One region of the Pelorhabdus rhamnosifermentans genome, then DNA from elsewhere that is predicted to be linked to it. Evidence: riboswitches for the same ligand, from Rfam matches in the RefSeq annotation. Region 1 holds a riboswitch; each other region holds the start of a gene.
What was found. Region 1 has a riboswitch for cobalamin ahead of cbiD (cobalt-precorrin-5B (C(1))-methyltransferase CbiD). Riboswitches for the same ligand answer to the same signal wherever they lie in the genome.

Region 1 (2,192 bases):
CGATTTCATCGGCAGCCAAAATCTCACCTGCTAGCGTGACAACGACTGTGCCCACAGTGAGGTCACCAAAAACATAGCGCTGTGCCCGAATGCTGGCCCGGCTGGCGATAACCTGATAAACAGACTGCAGTTTATATTGCGCGATAATCGTTATAGCCGCTTCTGTCGTAGTACAAGCCAAGATTGCTTTCACGGCAGCTTGCGATGCGCCACAAGCTGCCGCATAAGCGCCTAACGTTTCCATTCTGGCATCAGCCACACGATTATGGGTATGAAAAACACCAGCGGCAACTTTCGCGAGTTTACCTAAATGGCCAATCAAAAGAACCCTCTTCATCCCTAAACGTACAGCCTGTTCCAGCATGTGACCAATAAAGTTGCTTGTCTGCACAACAAGCTCCGCAGGCAATTTCAATTTCTCTATGGCCACATCCTGACCAATCCGACCGGGTACAAAAACAATGTCCTCATATCCAAGGGCTCTGACAACACTAATTTGGGGCGTCAGAGAATTTTTAAAAGCTTCTTCACTCATAGGTTTCACAATGCCTGTTGTGCCAATAATGGAAATACCGCCTTCAATACCAAGCGTAGGATTAAGCGTTTTCTTGGCAAGTTCTTTGCCATTAGGTACTGAAATCGTCACAATCGCTCCCTGATCTCGTGGAAGTACTTCACGCAGAGCACGTTCAATCATTAAACGAGGTCCCGGATTAATGGCAGGCTGACCTACCGGAACAGATAAGCCAGGCTTAGTAACAATGCCCACTCCACTACCTGCTTGTAAACAAATATCTATCTGATTGGTTAATTTCACATGAACAATAATTTTCGTACCATGCGTAATATCAGGATCATCGCCACCGTCTTTAATAACGCAGGCATAGCCGCCTTCTGGCGTGACTTGGACTGAATCAATCGGCACAGTAATAGCTTGTCCCTGGGGGGATAAAATCACGGTAGTCGTAATCATTTCACCTTGTATTGCGCGCGCAGCGGCTTTTGCCGCGGCTGCCGCACAGGATCCTGTTGTATAGCCTTCTCTTAACAACTCTCCAGACATGAAAATACCCCCTTCACGAGCAAGGGGGGTAACAGCGACAGAATAAAACCTGTTCAATTACCCACCTGCCCATCTCTCGTAGGTCATAACGGCGTGTGTTAGAACAGGTCGGTCTCCTGACTCTGGTTCATTGCTTGCCTAGGCCTTCCCAGTGTTTAACCAGTGGCTTTCATTAGACAAGCTCTCCAATACAGTGGCGGGACCGCGCCGGGATTACACCGGACTTCCCAATTAAGCAAAATGCACCTATTCCCAAAATTCAATATTTATTTATACTACATATTTATTTATATTGCGTTATATTCCATCAATAACGCCAGATTCCTGCTTAATTCGAAATAGAAACAAAATTTAAATTCAATAAACAATGAGGCATGTTAAAATAAAATCTAATCTATACACAATAAAAAAGGAAATTCTTCCTGCAATGAAGAATGTTAATCGTAAACAAATAATATTCATTATATAAAAGCAATTATTATATTTAAACATGTACATCACAACTAATAGCTTATTTTAGCGCTGCTTCAGCTATGAAGATGTCTTATTCATGATCTTATTCATGATCTTATTGATTTATCTGTTATTTTGGGGCAAAAAAATATAATGCATATTTTTTCATGCCAAAGGAGAATTTTTATGTCTAAGAAATGGTTATTTTTTATTTTTATACTACTGGTATCTTTCGTTATTGCCGCCTCCTGTTTTGCCGCCCCCCTGCCAACAAGTCAGTTCAATCGCCAGCAAGCCATAGATACGTTCTTTAAAGATAAAACCCTTGACCCTATTGAAGGAATTTGGCTGACCGACGACGACAGTTATGAACTTGCTATTGTTAAAAATACTTTTTCAGTATGTTCAGGACATGATTATATTGGATTCATCACCGAAGCAACTCCACATAACTGGAAACCCGGCGAAATAAAGCTGGCGTTAAAAAAAACAACTATGGATAAATTATTTGTCGGATCGTTATACGAATATTCACAGCAGCTTTTAATTTTTACTGAAAAACAAGTATTGGGAACTTCCTTTCATCTCATGGGCAATAATATGCTGCAATACACTAACAATAAAAAAGAAAGAAAAATGTTTATAAGAATATATCCAACAAGCGAAACAAGTAAGA
Region 2 (2,192 bases), on a different contig from region 1:
TCAAATTTCTCATACGCAAAGGTAACCATAACAGGACACATTTTTTCCCGGCAAAGAATATCGGCACTGCCCTTGCCTTTGGCTTTTAAAATAATGACTTTGGCCCCTTCAGGTACAGGTACTCCCGCGAGATTGGCAATAAATTGAACAGACTGTCCGACAATTTTTTTGTTAATGCTTCCATCTATAAACATGGCTTGTCTAAATTTATCCACTATCGCTTCATCGTCAAAATAGCAAGCACCATTTTTCACAAACAATCTCATAATCTCAGCATGTTTTTCAGCCGGTGCAATAATACATTGCTCACATGTACAAAGGATGCCATTATCAAATTTTCTACCAGCAATAATATCCTTCACAGCCTGGTTATCATCATAATCTCGGTCCATAATAACCTGAACATTACCAGGACCCACACCATAAGAAGGTTTTCCGCTTGAATAGGCCGATTTCACCATGCCAGTACCGCCTGTAGCCACAACGACATCGACGGATTGCATTAATTCCTGCGTCTTTTCGATACTCGGTTCTTCAATAATCTGAATCAAATTTTCTGGAGCACCCAATTTTTTCAATTCAACATTGATGAGTTGTATCATGTGAGTGGAGCATTTTTTCGATCTTGGATGAGGTGCAACAATAATCGTATCACGCCCTTTAACAGCAAACATGGCATTGCACATGGACGTAACAATTGGATTCGTCGTCGGAGTAATCGCACCAATAACACCCTTCGGTTTTGCCACATATACAAGGCCTTTTTCTGGTTCTTCTTTAATGATACCAACAGATTTTTTCCCTTTCAAACTATTCCAGACTGTTCGTGAATTGCCTTTACATTTGTCTATCTTGTCTTTATAAACGCCCATTCTCGTTTCATCTACCGTTTCACGGGCTAACATCTCGGCATTGTCATAAACGACTTTGCCTATGACACGAACCAATTGATCGACTTGTACTTGTGTGTAACCCGCCAGAATTTGTTGAGCAATTTTTGATTTGTTAATTATTTCACTTACTGAGTACTGTTTATCCATGTTTTTCTTATTCCTCCCACTATCTAATTTTGTCTTAAATCAAGTCTTGCTCTGTTGCCTGGGCTAATAAGGATGACCGAAAATCAGGATGACTCACGGCAATTAAAGCCTTGGCTCGCTCTCGCAGGCATTTGCCTCGTAAATCGGCAATACCAGTCACAATATACTGCACCTCATTACGGGATGTCGTCACAGCTACCCTTGTATCATGCATCTACTCTGATAACTAGCTAGGTCTCCAACCATTCAAAATAAATCCTCTCCTTTTTGTTATTTGCTTACCATTAAACAAAATTCTTGATTATATAGATCCCTAAGCTAGACAATGAAAGTATCAACGTGAAAGGGTAAGAGCTTCCATATCTTCCTCATTATCGCTCAGGTAAAGAAAAAATATTATAAAAAAAACATCTTCCGGCCATCAAACCAGGAGATGTTTTTAATATCTAAAAAATATAAATCCCAGTATCAACGATACTGGGATAAAATCAATACAATAAAAAAGCTATCGTACAAATCTCCTCCCCATCTCTCGCAGGTCAAACGGTGACTGTTAAATAGGCAGTTCTCTTGGCTCTGGATCATCACGACTCAAACCTGCCAAGAATTTAGCGTCTTAGTGACATTTCTGAGTTTGCTTCCCATTACAGTGGCGGGACCGCGCCGATATTTCACCGGACTTCCCTATTAAGCCCCTAAGGGCACCTATTCATCTATGAAATTTTATCAAATTAATATTTATTACCATTTATTGTAACACAAATAAATCTATCCGTCAAAAAAATTTAACCATGAAAGCAGTTGTGTCGTAACAGGAAAGCCTTGGGAACTAGGTGGTTCACTGGGAAGAACATAAGCGACTGGACGAGGCGTGATGTTATCGGCATTGAGTACATTAGAAAAGCTAGGATTAAAAACACAAGACATGACGGTTGCCGTACAAGGTTTTGGCAATGTTGGCAGTATGGGAGCCAAGTTACTGCAAGAGCAAGGATTTAAAATTGTTGCTCTTGGTGATGCTTTTGTCTCCTTATATAAAAAAGATGGAATTAATGTCAAAGCCGCCATCGAATATGCGAATAACAATAAAAAATCACTCCGAGGCTACACCGAAGAAGACCTGCAAAGCATATCCAATAAAGATTTACTGGC
Region 3 (2,192 bases), on a different contig from region 1:
CAGCCTCAGGGACGTATCTCATTGATTTACTGCTTGCCAATGTATGTAAGCAAAATGTTACGCGGTTCCCTTATGAAATTGCGCGTTTAGCAGAAGATATTGCCGGTGGACTCATGGTAACGCTGCCATCGCAAAAAGATCTGAATCATCCTGTTATTGGCAAAGTGGTTGAAAAATACTTTAAAGGTGTGGCGTCGATTCCGACAGAATGGCGGATGCGCATCTTACGGCTGATTGAAAACATTACGTTAGGCACGGCAGCTGTAGGTTATCGGACAGAATCTATGCATGGTGCGGGATCGCCGCAGGCCCAACGGATTATGATAGCCCGTCAGGGAAATATTGAGGCGAAAAAAGAATTAGCTAAGGTCATTGCTGGTATTACTGATCAAGGTGCAGCGAAATAAGGTTCTGTCGTGAAAATAAGTGTAGATGAAGACGGGCGGGAAATGCAATGAATAGAATCGAACAAATTATTGAAGAAAAAATTCGTCCAATCCTTCAGAGCCATGAGGGTGACATCGAGTATTTAGATACGACAGAAGATGGATTTGTTAGGGTGAGACTCACCGGGGCCTGTTCAATATGTCCCGGTGCCCAACAAACCTTGAAAGAAGTCGTGGAAACAATCCTTCGAGCAGAATGTCCTGAGATTCAAGGTGTTGTACCTGTTTTTGAAGTAATCGACGAATTGATTCAGCAGGCCTTGGAGATTTTAAGACAGGGGAAACCTTCGTAGTATGAATAAAGGTTGATGAAAGCGGAGTGTTTCTAAAATAGGAGGACCTGACAGTGACATGATTGATACTGTCAGGTCCTCTATTGTATAAAAAATTTATTGAGCTTCTTTGTTTCATTGGTCAGAAATTTATTTTGCCTGAAAGTGTTTAGACGAAAATACACAGATTTATTTGACTTGCTCTTTGATATATGCTATTTTAAAATCATAAGCAACAATGTGAAAACTTCATATAGATGGAAATAGGTGCCCTTTAGGGGCTTAATAGGGAAGTCCGGTGAAATACCGGCGCGGTCCCGCCACTGTAATGGGAAGCAAACCAAAAAATGCCACTGAGACGCTAATGTCTTGGGAAGGTTTGGGAATGCGATGATCCAGAGCCAGGAGAACTGCCTATTTAACAGTCACCGTTTGACCTGCGAGAGATGGGAAGGGGATTAGTAGAGCGCTTTTTCTTCCCGACTATTTTAGTCGGGATTTTCTATTTTGTCCAGAGACTTTTCTAGCTGATCAGGAAGTCTTTTTATTTTGAGTAAAATTAGTGTCGAAAAGAGGTGTAAAATAATGAAAAATCAGTTGCTTAAAACGGGTGGACTGTTTATTGAGACGAAGCATTCATTGATTTGCCAGTTTCCAGAGCCACGTCTTGTTTTGAGTACATCCAGTTACAATGGCGGTTTTCTTATGGCAGATGCTATTTTTAATCATTGTATCAGTCGTGTCCAAGCAGACTTTGATACGGAACATTCTTCATTTGTTAGTTCATTTGAAGAAGCATCTAATGATTTGTTGAATTTTGCTGTTATGAATGGTTTTAACTGTGAACGCATTACAGGTTTACTTTCGAATACAAAGGTTGATCGTCATGGCTATAGTGCATTTTATTTTCAAGATACGCTGATTGAAGTCATTGCAACAGCAGTAATCGGGACGAATGCGATGAGGGCAGGGGAGCATGGCGAGGATAGTAATCGTGATTGTGCGTTTAATGATGCTATCAATCTGTTAGTCTTAACGAATGCGCAGATAGCAGAGGGGAATATGGTTAAAGCCTTGTTAACCATTACGGAAGCCAAAAGTGCAGCACTTCAGGAACTGGCTGTGATTAATTCTTGTACATTAAGTCCGGCTACGGGTACTGGAGCAGATGGGATTATTTTTGCTACCAATCCAACGGCTAAAGTATTTTGTAATGATGTAGGGACCCAGTCGTTGTTTGGCGAAGCTTTGGCTTGTGCAGTGAAAACGGCATTGAAAGAATCACTAGCTATGGAAAGCAAAATTATTCCCTGGCGTCAAAGTCGAGCGGAAGAACGGCTGTGGCGGTTAGGAATGGATGAAATTTGTAGTGCCGATTTACCTTTTTCAACGGCTAAAGCACAGGTTATTTTGATTTTTTGTCAGGCTGTATGGCAGGAATATTGTTGGGGGCTACTCGGGATTGATGGACTTT

Region 2: another riboswitch for cobalamin. It lies ahead of Ga0466249_RS06645 (acetyl-CoA hydrolase/transferase C-terminal domain-containing protein); the one in region 1 lies ahead of cbiD (cobalt-precorrin-5B (C(1))-methyltransferase CbiD).
Region 3: another riboswitch for cobalamin. It lies ahead of Ga0466249_RS06695 (adenosylcobinamide amidohydrolase); the one in region 1 lies ahead of cbiD (cobalt-precorrin-5B (C(1))-methyltransferase CbiD).

The regions. Positions count from the first base shown of each region.
Region 1 is NZ_JAHGVE010000022.1:50,882-53,073, forward strand. Features, by position in the region: gene cbiD (cobalt-precorrin-5B (C(1))-methyltransferase CbiD) at 1-1,063, opposite strand, end outside; cobalamin riboswitch at 1,153-1,328, opposite strand; gene Ga0466249_RS20120 (S1 family peptidase) at 1,703-2,192, shown strand, end outside.
Region 2 is NZ_JAHGVE010000004.1:113,211-115,402, reverse strand. Features, by position in the region: gene Ga0466249_RS06650 (aldehyde dehydrogenase family protein) at 1-1,040, opposite strand, end outside; gene Ga0466249_RS06645 (acetyl-CoA hydrolase/transferase C-terminal domain-containing protein) at 1,075-1,254, opposite strand; cobalamin riboswitch at 1,584-1,764, opposite strand; partial or broken gene Ga0466249_RS06640 (Glu/Leu/Phe/Val family dehydrogenase) at 1,909-2,192, shown strand, end outside.
Region 3 is NZ_JAHGVE010000004.1:123,407-125,598, forward strand. Features, by position in the region: gene Ga0466249_RS06685 (4-hydroxyphenylacetate 3-hydroxylase family protein) at 1-407, shown strand, start outside; gene Ga0466249_RS06690 (NifU family protein) at 455-739, shown strand; cobalamin riboswitch at 967-1,150, shown strand; gene Ga0466249_RS06695 (adenosylcobinamide amidohydrolase) at 1,304-2,192, shown strand, end outside.